DNA from 3 places in the Bradyrhizobium sp. AUGA SZCCT0222 genome. Region 3 is predicted to be linked to each of the others. Evidence: predicted binding sites of a transcription regulator. Region 3 holds the regulator's gene; each other region holds the start of a gene.
The links. Region 3 encodes HrcA, which represses chaperone genes, less so after heat shock. Its sites were predicted from a motif close to GTTAGCACTCNCNNNNNGNGAGTGCTAAC; they were not measured.
Positions count from the first base shown of each region.

Region 1: JQ629_RS02640 (co-chaperone GroES) is a predicted target of HrcA. The motif match lies at 1,686-1,714, and genes of this name have one in related genera.
Region 2: JQ629_RS20575 (co-chaperone GroES) is a predicted target of HrcA. The motif match lies at 1,815-1,843, and genes of this name have one in related genera.

Region 1 covers NZ_JAFCLX010000002.1:257,655-262,297, forward strand. The annotation lists gene groL (chaperonin GroEL) at 1-1,144, opposite strand, end outside; gene JQ629_RS02640 (co-chaperone GroES) at 1,279-1,575, opposite strand; gene JQ629_RS02645 (hypothetical protein) at 1,929-2,444, shown strand; gene JQ629_RS02650 (protein phosphatase CheZ) at 2,637-3,422, opposite strand; gene JQ629_RS02655 (L,D-transpeptidase) at 3,731-4,540, shown strand.
Region 2 covers NZ_JAFCLX010000023.1:31,280-35,922, reverse strand. The annotation lists gene JQ629_RS20590 (MFS transporter) at 1-396, shown strand, start outside; gene JQ629_RS20585 (cupin domain-containing protein) at 497-1,072, opposite strand; gene JQ629_RS20580 (usg protein) at 1,221-1,508, opposite strand; gene JQ629_RS20575 (co-chaperone GroES) at 1,886-2,203, shown strand; gene groL (chaperonin GroEL) at 2,295-3,941, shown strand; gene JQ629_RS20565 (GIY-YIG nuclease family protein) at 4,138-4,425, opposite strand.
Region 3 covers NZ_JAFCLX010000015.1:139,536-144,178, reverse strand. The annotation lists gene rdgB (RdgB/HAM1 family non-canonical purine NTP pyrophosphatase) at 1-563, opposite strand, end outside; gene rph (ribonuclease PH) at 575-1,288, opposite strand; gene hrcA (heat-inducible transcriptional repressor HrcA) at 1,448-2,536, shown strand; gene grpE (nucleotide exchange factor GrpE) at 2,729-3,328, shown strand; gene JQ629_RS16005 (VOC family protein) at 3,466-3,894, opposite strand; gene JQ629_RS16000 (helix-turn-helix domain-containing protein) at 3,962-4,643, opposite strand, start outside.

The DNA of each region.
Region 1 (4,643 bases), on a different contig from region 3:
CGACGCGGATCACCGCGACGCCGCCGGCGAGCTTGGCAAGGCGCTCCTGCAGCTTCTCACGGTCGTAGTCCGAGGTGGTTTCCTCGATCTGCGCCTTGATCTGGCTGACGCGGGCTTCGATCGCCGGCTTCTTGCCGGCGCCGTTGACGATGGTGGTGTTCTCCTTGTCGATCACCACCTTCTTGGCGCGGCCGAGCATGTTGACGGTGACGCTTTCCAGCTTCATGCCGAGCTCATCGGAGATCAGCTGACCGCCGGTCAGGATCGCGATGTCTTCCAGCATCGCCTTGCGGCGATCGCCGAAGCCAGGCGCCTTGACGGCGGCGACCTTCAGTCCGCCGCGCAGGCGGTTGACCACCAGCGTCGCCAGCGCCTCGCCCTCGACGTCCTCGGCGATGATCAGCAGCGGGCGGCCGGACTGCACCACGGCTTCCAGCACCGGCAGCATCGCCTGCAGGCCGGAGAGCTTCTTCTCGTGCAGCAGCACGTAGACGTCCTCGAGCTCGGCGGTCATCTTTTCCGCGTTGGTGATGAAGTAGGGCGACAGATAGCCGCGGTCGAACTTCATGCCCTCGACGATGTCGACTTCGGTCTCGAGCGACTTGTTTTCCTCGACGGTAATGACGCCTTCATTGCCGACCTTCTGCATCGCCTGCGCGATCATCTTGCCGATGGCGGCATCGCCATTGGCCGAGATGGTGCCGACCTGGGCGACTTCGGCGGAGGAGGCGACCGGCTTGGCGCGCTTTTCGATGTCCTTGACCACGGCCAGCACCGCGATGTCGATGCCGCGCTTCAGATCCATCGGGTTCATGCCGGCGGCAACCGACTTGGCGCCTTCGCGCACGATCGCCTGGGCGAGCACGGTCGCGGTGGTGGTGCCGTCACCGGCGGTGTCGTTCGTCTTGGAGGCGACTTCGCGCAGCATCTGCGCGCCCATGTTCTCGAACTTGTCCTCGAGTTCGATCTCCTTGGCGACGGTAACGCCGTCCTTGGTGATGCGCGGGGCGCCGAAGCTCTTGTCGATCACGACATTGCGGCCCTTCGGGCCGAGCGTCACCTTCACGGCGTTGGCGAGGATATCGACGCCGCGCAGCATGCGGTCGCGGGCGTCTCCGGCGAATTTAACGTCTTTGGCAGCCATTTGGATCTACTCCTGAAAATGAACCCTCATCCTGAGGAGCGGCCACTTGGCCGCGTCTCGAAGGATGAGTTTGTGAATGTCGGGCCCTTCGAGACGGCAGCTTCGCTGCCTCCTCAGGGTGAGGGAGGCGGTGCTTAGACCAGCACGCCCATGATGTCGGATTCCTTCATGATGAGGAGTTCCTCACCGTCGAGCTTGACCTCGGTGCCCGACCATTTGCCGAACAGCACGCGGTCGCCGACCTTGAGGTCGATCGGGATCAGCTTGCCGGCTTCGTCCCGGCCGCCCGGGCCGACGGCCGTGATTTCGCCCTGCGAGGGCTTTTCCTTGGCGCTGTCGGGAATGATGATGCCGCCCTTGGTCTTCTCTTCGGCGTCGATACGCTTGACCACGACGCGGTCATGCAACGGGCGGAATTTGGATTTGGCCATGAGGTTTCCTCTTTGGAAGGCTTGGTTTCAGGTCTGATTGCCATCAAAATGGCTGCTAATGCCGGGTATTCGACTCCGTCCCGGGCGGGACGGCCAAACTCCTTACTTGGCTTAGCAATCGTCGCATTTGAGTGCTAATGTGTGGCCCGGGGAATATGGCTTGGCGCCGATCCTGTCAAGCAAGGGGGGTTAAGGCCCAAAAAAGGTTAAGGCCTTGGTGAGGCCAATATAGGATGCTCCCTGAGAAACCAAATCGGAGCGACGGCGTAATTTGATGGACGTCATTGCTCCGGCACGTGTTTTACGGTTGGCTGCAGGACGGGTGCGGCCAAAAACTTGTTTGGGGGAATGCGATGATCGGGTCCGGTAATGCGCGCGTGGTTGCCAATCTGGCGATCGCTTCAGCGCTCACGATACTCCTGGGGGCGTGCAGCAGCATGAGCCTGCCGTCGCTGTCATCAAGTTCCGCGCCTCCGCCCGAGCCGGGCGTGGCTCCCGACATGCCGGCGAGCATCCGCTCCGACGAGATCGTCGGTCGCTGGGGTCTCGCCTCGTACCAGAATCCGAACGACCGGGCCCGCACTGAAAAGATGGCCCGCGATCAGTGCCGGCAGCCTTATGTGATCACCGCCGGCACCTCCGGGGGCGTGGTCATGCATCTGGCCGACCAGGCGACCCCGCAGGAACTGCGCCTCAAGGGCTCTCCGAGCGGCAAGAATTATATCGGCCCGGCCGGACCGACCCCGGGCGAGCAGGACCGCGAGATCGTCTCGTTCGATGGCCGCGTTCTGGTGACCCGCTTCGTCGACAAGGATGCCGGGGTCCGTTACGGCAACATGGTCTACGTCCGCTGCGCGCCGCGCGCCTGAGCCGACCGAATAGTTCCGTCATTGCCTGCGACAAACGCGAAGCGTTTGCGCAAGGGAGCGCAGCGACGAAGCAATCCATGTCTCCACACGTGGCGCGATGGATTGCTTCGCTTCGCTCGCAATGACGAGTTCAACAAAAAAAACGCCGGCTTGAAGCCGGCGTTTTTATTTAGTCTGTGTTAACCAGCTCAATCAATCGAACAGCGCGTCGATGTCGTCCTGCGAGGCATGGCCGACGTCGCCGTCGAGCTTCGGACCGTTGAGCAGCTTGGCGTCGCCTTCACGGGTGTCGACGATCGGGGTCGCGTGCGCCTTCAGCGCGTCGACGCCACCCCAGATGTCCATCATGACGTTGATGTGGTTTTCGATGAACTTCATCGTGGTCATCACCTTGCTGATGCGCTGACCGGTGAGATCCTGGAAGTTGCAGGCTTCGAAGATCGCGATGACGCGTTCCTGGATTTCCTCGCTGAGCAGCTTCTGCTGGTCCGGCGAAGTGTTCTTGGACAGCGCGGTCGCCGCCTGGTCGATCGCCTCGGTGGCTTCGAGAATCTGCTGCGTGGCCTGCTCGGTACCGCCGACGACGGCGCCGAGTTCACCATTGACCTTGGCCATTTCGCCGCCGTCAAAGCTCTTGCCGTGCAGCGTTGCGATTTCGCGCTTGGTGCGGTTGATGGCGTCGTGAATGAGGTCGAGTTCGACCTTGAGCTTTTCGCACTGCTCGATCTGGGCACGATAGGTTTCCAGCAGCGCCTGGGCTTCGGCAACCTCGCGCGCCACCGACGCTTCCGCCGATTCAGTCACGACGGAGCGGCCTTGACCGCCCGCGGCCATCTGGGCGCGGATCGAGCGCAGCTCGCTCATGATCTCGCGATGCATCGGGCCGATGTCGCCGCCTTCGGCAGCCGCGGACACCGGTATTGGCACATCGCCCAAAATGGCCTGTTCGATACGAAAACGTTTGCGACTAACCGACATGATGTATTCCCACCCCTTACTCCGTGACCTGTTTTAGGCAGATGCGATTTAACGTGAGGTTCACGCGGGGAACACATCGCGACGTAGTCTTCCGCGAGGCGCACACCAGGGATTAACCATGCGTGCCCGGCGTTCACCCAAAATAAACGCTACCGGACAAATCAGCGCGCAATCGGCGACGTGGTGAATCGAAACGCCGTTCCTGTTTACCAAACCGATGTGGTTTTGACCCTTTATTGACCACGTGCAACGGCGCCGCTCAGGCGTCGCCAAACGCTAACAGTGACGAAACAGTACAGAGTACGTCGATGTTCAGAAAAATGTCTCTCGCGCTCCTTGCGGGCGTGTCGTGCCTTGGCTTCTCCGATTCTGCCTCGGCGATCGACGCCTCTCCGCTCGCCGAACCTACCGTGATCTACGCCAATCAGCCCGCGCAGCCTGCGCCGGTACGCACCGCTTATGCCGAACGTTCGCAAATGGGCGGCGGCTTCATCGAATTCCTGTTCGGCGACGGGCCGGCGCAGGGCGGCCGCTATCAGCAACAGCAGCCGGTCTATCAGCAGCAGCCGGATTACGGATATGGCGGCCGGCGCGGCACCCTGCCGCCGATGGATCCGCAACAATCGATGCGTCAGCAGCAGGAAGAAGCGGTCGAGCCGGCACAGCGCCCGGTCGATCCAAAGTACAACAAGCAGGTTGTCGACTACACCGGCAAGGAAGGTGTCGGCACCATCGTCGTCGATACGCCCAACAAGTTCCTGTTCCTGGTGCAGGGCGACGGCAAGGCGCTGCGCTACGGCATCGGCGTCGGCCGCCCCGGTTTCACGTGGTCCGGCGTCAAGACGATCTCGGCGAAGAAGGAATGGCCGGCCTGGACCCCGCCGCCCGAAATGCTGGCGCGGCGTCCCGATCTGCCGCGGCACATGGAAGGCGGTCCGCAAAATCCGCTCGGCGCGCGCGCGATGTATCTGGGATCGACGCTCTACCGCATCCACGGCTCCAACGAGCCCTGGACCATCGGCACCAACGTCTCGTCCGGCTGCATCCGGATGCGCAATGAAGACGTGATCGATCTCTACGGCCGCGTCGGCGTCGGCGCCAAGGTCGTTGTCATCTGAGCATAGCGTTTTCGAGCGAAGTGGGGATGCCGGTTCGCGTAAAGAAAACGCGTCAAAATTAGAGTCTACCAAACCGACAAAAACAAACGGCCGCTCGATCGAG
Region 2 (4,643 bases), on a different contig from region 3:
TCGCCATCGGTCGGCCGTAAGGCGCAACAATGGGGCCGCCGGCCGCTGCTGCTGATCGGCTTCACCGCGCTCGCCATCCGCGGCGTGCTGTTCGCAACCGTCACCGATCCCTATCTGCTGGTCGCCGTGCAATTTTTTGACGGCGTTACCGCCGCGGTGTTCGGCGTTCTCATCCCGTTGACCGTCGCCGACATCGCCTTCGGCAGCGGGCACTTCAATCTCGCCCAGGGCGTGGTGGGGACGGCGGTGGGGATCGGCGCTTCCTGCAGCAATATCCTGGCAGGCTATGTCAGCGACCAGTTCGGGCATAGCGTGGCCTTCCTCGGCCTGTCCGCCATTGCCTGCGTCGGGCTCTGTCTGATCGCGCTTGTGATGCCGGAAACGAAGCGAGCGTGAGGCCCCTTCGTCATTCCGGGGCGTGCGAAGCACGAGCCCGGAATCTCGAGATTCCGGGTCTGGAGCTAGCGCACCATCCCGGAATGACAGCGTCTTGGTCTTACGTCCCCAATTCCACCGTCTTGAATTCCGCCGGCAAAATCACTTCCAGCAATTCGACGTCGTTGGAATAATCCAGGATCAGATGCCTGATGCGCGGCGGCTGGGTCCAGCAGCCGCCCTCTTTCATCAAGGTCTCGCCCTGGCCTTCCATGTAGGTCTTCACCCAGCCCTTGAGCACATAGACCATCTGGAATTCGACGTCGTGATAATGCAGTTTTGAAACTTCCTCCGGGTTGCAGGGTCCGATCAGCCGGATCACATGCGCTTGCGCGAGGCCATGGGTCGCCGCGGCAATGCCGAGATCGCGGTACTGCGCATAGGTGCGCAGGCCGTCGGCCTTAAAATCCTCATCGCGATGATGGCTGATGGCGATGCGCTGTTTCGGCCGCGCCTTCGGCTTTGCTACGGCCTTGGCCGTTGGCTTGGCTGCCGCCTTCGATTTGGCTGTGACGACGCGGCCTTTTGATGCGATGGTCTTGCGGGCTGAAGATTTGGCTGCCGTACCGAGGTCCGTCCATTTCTTCTTCACCGCGGTTTTGGCTGCGGCTTTCGATGTCGCTTTTTGCTTGGCCATTGGCGCCCTCCCGTTTGTTTGATGGCGGGAGGCTAACACAAAATGAAATTCGTAGGGTGGGTTAGGCGAAGCCGTAACCCACCGCCGTCGTGGCGACGAAGATGGTGGGGTTTCGCTACGCTCTACCCACCCTGCGAATCCTGTCCGCTCAATGCAGCCTGAACACGCCGTCCACAGCGCGGAGTTCGGCCGGCTTGATCAGCTTGGAATGCGCGACCGTGACCGAATACAGCGGGCCGTCGAGCTTTTCCTGCCAGAAGGCCAGAAAATCTTTCAGCGCCGGAAATTTCGGAAACAGATCGTAATTCTGCCAGACGTAGGTTTGCAGCAGTGAGGGATGATCCGGCAGCCGATAGAGAATTTCCGCCGTCGTCAGCCCATAACCCAGCACATGCTTCCGGAAATCGTCGGAAACAACCCCAACCCGCGAGACCATGCCAACCTCCATTGGTGGAAGCGCATTTCACGTGGTGGCCACACCGAGCCACCCCGGCGGAGATGCGCTCACATGAGAGAAATGTGACGCACGATACCCACCTATCACAAGCCTAAATGTTTAATGAACTGTTGAAAAATCACGCGTTAGCAGCAGCTTACCGCACGTGCTAATACGGGGTCGGCTGGCCGTTTACCTCGATTAATCATGATGAATGAAATTGGCAGCCGTCATATTTGAGTGCCAATTTTTCTGCTAGAGGCCCTTGTCCCCCGAACAAGACTGGCCTAAATCACCCGCAGCCGGGTTGGCACTCGCCTGCCCGGACTGCCAAGACGCCAAAATCGACAACATTTGCAAAAGTTTAGGAGGACTGCATGAAATTCCGTCCGCTTCACGACCGCGTCGTGGTCAAGCGTATCGACGCCGAAGAGAAGACTGCTGGCGGCATCATCATTCCGGACAGTGCCAAGGAAAAGCCCTCGCAGGGCGAAATCGTCGCCGTGGGCCCGGGTGGCCGTGACGAAGCTGGCAAGTTGATTCCGATCGACCTCAAGGTCGGCGACCGCGTGCTATTCGGCAAGTGGTCCGGCACCGAGGTCAAGATCGACAGCCAAGAGCTGCTGATCATGAAGGAAAGCGACATCATGGGCGTCCTCACTGACGTTCCCGCGACCAAGAAGAAGGCCGCCTAAGCCAAACCCGCACACGCTCACCCCTGAGGAGCGCCTGCGAGGCGCTCCCCGACAAGGGTGAGACACCAAGTTCAACTCAGGGAAATCAAATATGTCAGCTAAAGAAGTCAAATTCGGCGTTGATGCCCGCGACCGCATGCTGCGCGGCGTCGACATTCTCGCCAATGCCGTGAAGGTCACGCTCGGCCCGAAGGGCCGCAACGTCGTGCTCGACAAGTCGTTCGGCGCTCCCCGCATCACCAAGGACGGCGTCACCGTCGCCAAGGAAATCGAACTCGAAGACAAGTTCGAGAACATGGGCGCGCAGATGGTGCGCGAAGTCGCTTCCAAGTCCGCTGACGCGGCCGGCGACGGCACCACCACCGCAACCGTGCTCGCGGCTGCGATCGTCCGTGAAGGCGCCAAGTCGGTTGCCGCCGGCATGAACCCGATGGATCTGAAGCGCGGTATCGACCTGGCTGTGGAAGCCGTGGTCGCCGACCTCGTCAAGAACTCCAAGAAGGTCACCTCGAACGAGGAAATCGCCCAGGTCGGCACCATCTCCGCCAACGGCGACGCCGAAATCGGCAAGTTCCTCGCCGACGCGATGAAGAAGGTCGGCAACGAGGGCGTCATCACGGTTGAAGAAGCCAAGTCGCTCGAGACCGAACTCGACGTCGTCGAAGGCATGCAGTTCGACCGCGGCTATATCTCGCCCTACTTCGTCACCAACGCCGACAAGATGCGCGTTGAAATGGACGACGCCTACATCCTGATCAACGAGAAGAAGCTCTCCTCGCTGAACGAGCTGCTGCCGCTGCTCGAAGCCGTGGTGCAGACCGGCAAGCCGCTGGTCATCGTCGCGGAAGACGTCGAAGGCGAGGCGCTCGCCACCCTCGTCGTCAACCGTCTGCGTGGCGGCCTCAAGGTCGCAGCCGTCAAGGCGCCGGGCTTCGGCGATCGCCGCAAGGCCATGCTGCAGGACATCGCGGTTCTGACCGGTGGTCAGGCGATCTCGGAAGATCTCGGCATCAAGCTCGAGAACGTCACGCTGCAGATGCTCGGTCGCGCCAAGAAGGTGATGATCGACAAGGAAAACACCACCATCGTCAACGGCGCCGGCAAGAAGGCCGACATCGAGGCGCGCGTGCAGCAGATCAAGGCGCAGATCGAGGAAACCACCTCGGACTACGACCGTGAGAAGCTGCAGGAGCGTCTGGCCAAGCTCGCAGGCGGCGTCGCGGTGATCCGCGTCGGCGGCGCGACCGAAGTCGAAGTCAAGGAGCGCAAGGATCGCGTGGATGACGCGATGCATGCGACCCGTGCGGCGGTTGAAGAAGGCATCGTGCCGGGCGGCGGCGTCGCCCTGCTGCGCGCCTCCGAGCAGCTCAAGCGCATCAAGACCGCGAACGACGACCAGAAGACCGGCGTCGAGATCGTGCGCAAGGCGCTGTCCGCGCCGGCCCGCCAGATCGCGATCAACGCAGGCGAAGACGGCTCGGTCATCGTCGGCAAGATCCTCGAGAAGGACCAGTACAACTACGGCTTCGACTCGCAGACCGGCGAATACGGCAACCTGGTCTCAAAGGGCATCATCGACCCGACCAAGGTGGTTCGTGCGGCGATCCAGAACGCAGCGTCAGTTGCGGCTCTCCTGATCACCACCGAAGCCATGATCGCCGAACTGCCGAAGAAGAACGCTGGCGGCGGCGGCGGTATGCCCCCCGGCGGCGGCGGCATGGGCGGCATGGACTTCTAAGTCCAGCCATCCAGGCGAACTTCAAGGAATGCAAAACCCCGGCAGCAATGCCGGGGTTTTTGTTTTTGGTTTTCGAAGGCCAAAACTCTCTCAATTGTCATTCCGGGACGCGCCTCTTGGCGCGGGCCCGGAATCCATAACCACGGTCGGGAGTATGGATTCCGGGCTCGCGTTTCGCGCGCCCTGGAATGACGGGCTAACTTGCAATGCCCGGGTAAAGATCAGCCCACCCAGGATTCTGCTCTTCGATCAAACGTATCTTCCAGTCACGCCGCCACTTCTTCAGCTCTTTCTCGCGTGCAATGGCTGTCATGGCGTCTTCATAGATTTCGAACCACACCAACTTGCTTACGTCGTAACGCGTAGTAAAGCCGGGGACGGCTTTCGCCTTGTGCTCATATACGCGACGCACGATGTCGTTGGTCACGCCGAGGTATAGCGTGCCGTGTTTCTTACTGGCGAGAAGATAAACGTAATACGCCATAGGAGACCCCTCCCCTTCGTCATTCCGGGGCGACGCGTAGCGTCGAGCCCGGAATCCATAACCACCATCGTGAGTATGGATTCCGAGCCCGCGCCAAGAGGCGCGTCCCGGAATGACGGAGATTGTGGCATCGGGCGAGGAAACATTTCAAGCGACCACGCTCACTCCACCGACGCTCCCCCCTGCTCATACTTGCCCTTCGTGAGCGCACCCCACAC
Region 3 (4,643 bases):
GGCGGCAGCCCGTGCTTCTCGATGCTGGCCATCTCGCCGAAGGTACGGCCGTGTCCATCGGGCAGGAACGACGGATCGTAACCGAAACCCTCGGTGCCGCGCGGTGGCCACACCAAAGTTCCATCGACCCGTGCCTCGACCTCTTCGAGGTGACCGTCGGGCCAGGCGACGCACAATGCCGATACGAAATGCGCGTTGCGCTTGTCTGGCGTTTTGGCGCCGCGCTCCTGCAACAGGCGTTCGACCCGCGTCATCGCCGCCATAAAATCCGCAGGTTTGCCGGCCCAGCGCGCCGAATAGATCCCGGGCGCGCCGTCCAGCGCATCGACCACGAGGCCGGAATCATCGGCGAAGGCCGGAAGCTGCGCGGCTTTCGCGGCCGCGATCGCCTTGATCGCCGCGTTGGCCCGAAAGGTCTCGCCGGTTTCCTCGGGCTCATCGAGGCCGAGTTCGCCCGCGGAGATCGCCTCGACGCCATGCGGCGCCAGCAATTCGCGCATCTCGGCAAGCTTGCCGGGATTGTGGGTCGCGATCACCAGGCGGCCTGTGATTCGACGGTGCATGATCAATCAGACTACGCGACGGCCATCTTTTGCAAGTCCACCAGACGCGCGACGCCCTTGCGCGCCAGCGCCATCAGCGCCAGGAACTCGTCCTGCGAGAACGGCGTCTTCTCGGCAGTGCCCTGCACCTCGATGATGCGGCCGTCGCCGGTCATGACGAAATTGGCGTCGGTATCGGCCTCGGAATCCTCGGCATAATCGAGGTCGAGCACCGGCGTGCCCTGATAGATGCCGCAGGAGATCGCCGCGACATTATCGCGGAGCACATTGGCTTTCAGCATGTTGCGGTTCTTCATCCACGAGATGCAGTCGGCCAGCGCCACCCAGGCGCCTGTTATCGAGGCGGTGCGGGTGCCGCCATCGGCCTGGATCACGTCGCAATCGACCGTGATCTGACGCTCGCCGAGCGCTTCAAGGTCGACAGCCGCGCGTAGCGAGCGCCCGATCAGGCGCTGGATTTCGACGGTGCGGCCGCCCTGCTTGCCGGTCGCGGCCTCGCGGCGGGTGCGTTCCAGGGTGGCGCGGGGCAGCATGCCGTATTCGGCGGTGACCCAGCCGCGGCCCTGACCCTTCAGCCAGGGCGGCAGGCGTTCTTCCAGCGTGGCCGTGACCAGCACGTGGGTATCGCCGAATTTCACCATGCAGGAACCTTCGGCGTATTTGACGACGCCGCGTTCCAGCGACACAGGGCGCAGCTCATCGGGCGCACGGCGGCTTGGCCGCATGGGGAATCCTCCGGAAAATCAAGTAAAAGCGGTTCGCGGTGCTTGTAGGAGGGGGAGCGGGCAGCGGCAAGGGCCTTTACCACCTCTTTGGGGTGTAATGCGTGCTTGTCACCGGGCCTCCGGATAGACAGATTAGAGGTCAAGTCGAGGGAGTAATTGGTGGCCCACCACGATCCGATTGGCCTGATCGCACCGAATGCCGGGCTGGCCCAGCTCAATGAGCGCTCGCGCGACATTTTTCGTCAAATCGTCGAGAGTTACCTCGCAACCGGCGAACCGGTCGGCTCGCGCAACATCTCGCGCCTGATCGCGATGCCGCTGTCGCCGGCCTCGGTGCGCAATGTGATGTCGGACCTCGAACAGCTCGGCCTGATCTACGCGCCGCATACCTCGGCCGGCCGTCTGCCCACGGAACTCGGCCTGCGTTTCTTCGTCGACGCGCTGATGCAGGTCGGCGACCTCACCGAAGACGAGCGGCAGTCGATCCAGACCCAGCTTGCCTCCGTCGGCCGCGCGCAATCGGTCGAGGCGGCGCTCGGCGAAGCCCTGACGCGGTTGTCGGGCCTGACCCGCGCCGCTGCGGTGGTGCTGACAGCGAAATCCAATTCGCGGCTGAAGCACATCGAATTCGTGCGGCTGGAGCCGGAACGCGCGCTGGTGGTGCTGGTCAGCGAGGACGGCCAGGTCGAAAACCGTGTGCTGACCCTGCCGCCCGGCGTTCCCTCGTCGGCGCTGACGGAAGCCAGCAATTTCCTCAATTCCCGCATTCGCGGCCGTACGCTTGCCGAGTCGCGCCTCGAACTCGAAACCGCGCTGACGCAAAGCCGCGCCGAACTCGATCAGCTGACGCAGAAGGTCATCGCGGCCGGCATCGCGAGCTGGTCCGGCGGCGAAAGCGAGGACCGCCAATTGATCGTGCGCGGTCACGCCAATCTGCTCGAGGATCTGCATGCGCTGGAAGATCTGGAGCGCGTGAAATCGCTGTTCGACGACCTCGAGACCAAGCGCGGCGTCATTGATCTGCTCGGTCGCGCCGAGCGCGCCGAGGGCGTGCGGATCTTCATCGGATCGGAGAACAAGCTGTTCTCGCTGTCCGGTTCCTCCACCATCATCGCGCCCTATAGCGACGCCGCCGGCCGCATCGTCGGGGTTCTCGGCGTGATCGGGCCGACGCGGCTCAACTATGCAAGGGTGATTCCGACGGTGGATTATGCCGCGCGTATCGTCAGCCGCATGCTCGGCGGTTAATCCGGCCCGAAAAAGCTTCGCTTTGTCGTTTTGACGCCTTTCCCGGCGCGAACCGGGCCCCACCCCGGATCAGGTCCGGTGCAGGCATCACTCGAAAACGCCATGGAACGCTTGATTTTCGCCCGCTAAAGCACGATATCCCGGGCAGCAAATCCCCATTTAACCGAACGGTTCTTTTGAGAAGGCAGACTTATGACCGATCCCAACCGGCCGAATGATGATGCGGCGGCCCAGAGCGGCGAGCCCGTGGTCTCAAAGCCCTACATCATGCCTGATGATCCCGAAGAAGGATCGGTCGAGGCGTTGACGAAGGAAGCGGCTGAAGCGCGCGACAAGATGCTGCGCACGCTGGCGGAGATGGAAAACCTGCGCAAACGCACCGCCAAGGAAGTTGCCGATGCGCGGGCTTACGGCATCACCGGCTTCGCGCGCGACATTCTCGATATCGCCGACAATCTGCAGCGCGCGCTGGATGCGGTGCCCGCTGAAATGAAGGCCTCGGCCGATCCGGCGCTGAAGGCGTTCATCGAAGGCGTCGAGCTGACCGAGCGGTCGCTGCTCAACACGCTGGAGAAGAACGGCGTCAAGAAATTCGATCCGTCGGGTGAGAAGTTCAATCCGAACTTCCAGCAGGCGATGTATGAAGTCCCTGACGCGTCGGTGCCGGCGGGCACCGTGGTTCAGGTGGTGCAGGCCGGCTTCATGATCGGCGAGCGCGTGCTGCGTCCGGCGCTGGTCGGCGTATCCAAGGGCGGCGCCAAGGCGGCGCCCGCCGCCGACGTCACGACCTGAGCCGGTTTCACGTCATCCTGAGGTGCGCGCTCTTGCGCGCCTCGAAGGATGAGTAGCCCGTGGCCCATCCTTCGAGGCTCGCTGCGCTCGCACCTCAGGATGACGGCTCACGCAAAGCCGTCACGCGCCGATCCGACCTACGCGTCCATCGGTTTCTCATTCGCCTTCGGCCAGTAGGTGCCAAAACTCCAGAGATTGCCTTCCGGATCCCGGCAGGCGAAATCGCGGCTGCCGTAGTCGGTGTTGTGCAGCTCCATTTCGATTTTGGCGCCTGATGCCTTCACCTTGGCGCACAGCGCGTCGGGATCCTCGACGGCGACATAAAGCGCGTCGGTGCGGCGGCCCCTGATGTCGCCAACCAGCCTGCCGTACTCATCGTCGCGGGCCTGACCGAGCATCAGAAGCGAAGCGCCGCAGGCAAGTTGTGCGTGCTGTACCACGCCGTCCGTGCGGTAGACGACATGCTCGGTGAAACCAAGCACATCCTTGAGCCAGCGGATCATCGCCTCGGCATCCCTGCAGCGCATGGTCGGGTAGATGCGCTGCGCGTCATTGCTGTTCGTCACGGCAAACTCCTTCTTTCGGCTTCACCGCGTCAATATGCTGATACGGCGGCGCCGGCTTGAAGATTTGTTACCAGCTCGAAAGCGCTTCGTTCGGGCGCGTCAGCCGGCTGTCGATCAGCGCCAGTCGCCTCGCCCAGGCCGTCGGCGTCTCGCCCGCCAGTTCGCCGAATTCGCGAACCAGATGGGCCTGGTCGGCAAAGCCGCTCTCGGCGGCAATCCCGGCCCAGCCCGGAGCCGTCCCGCTGCGTGCCAGCCGGCAGGCCCGGTGAAAGCGCATCATGCGCGCGATCGATTTGGGCGCGAGGCCAAGCTCGGATCGAAAACGCTCGACCAGATGTTTGCGGCTCCAGCCGATTTCACCGGCCAGCGCCGTGATCCGCGCGCTCCCCGCGGTCAGCGCCAGCCGTCGCCAGGCGAAGGCGATCTCCGGCGACGGCAGATGATTGGCGCGGCCGGCGATGAAGTCCTCGAGCAGGTCGAAGCGGTGTTGCCAGCAAGCCGTCGCGCCCAGTCTCTCGCGCAATTGCCGGCCGTCGCGGCCGAGCACGTCGCCAATATCGACCATGCGCGCGGCAAGACCTGCGACGTCGCCGCCAAAGAAGCGGTAGGCGCCGAGCGGCGTGAAATCCACCTGCACGCATTCGGCCCCGCCATCGGACTCGATATGAACAGGCCCGGCGTAAAGGCCCGCGGCGAAGCTTGGCTGGCGGTCGGCCGCATCAGGCTCCCGGCCCAGCGCGATCAGGAAC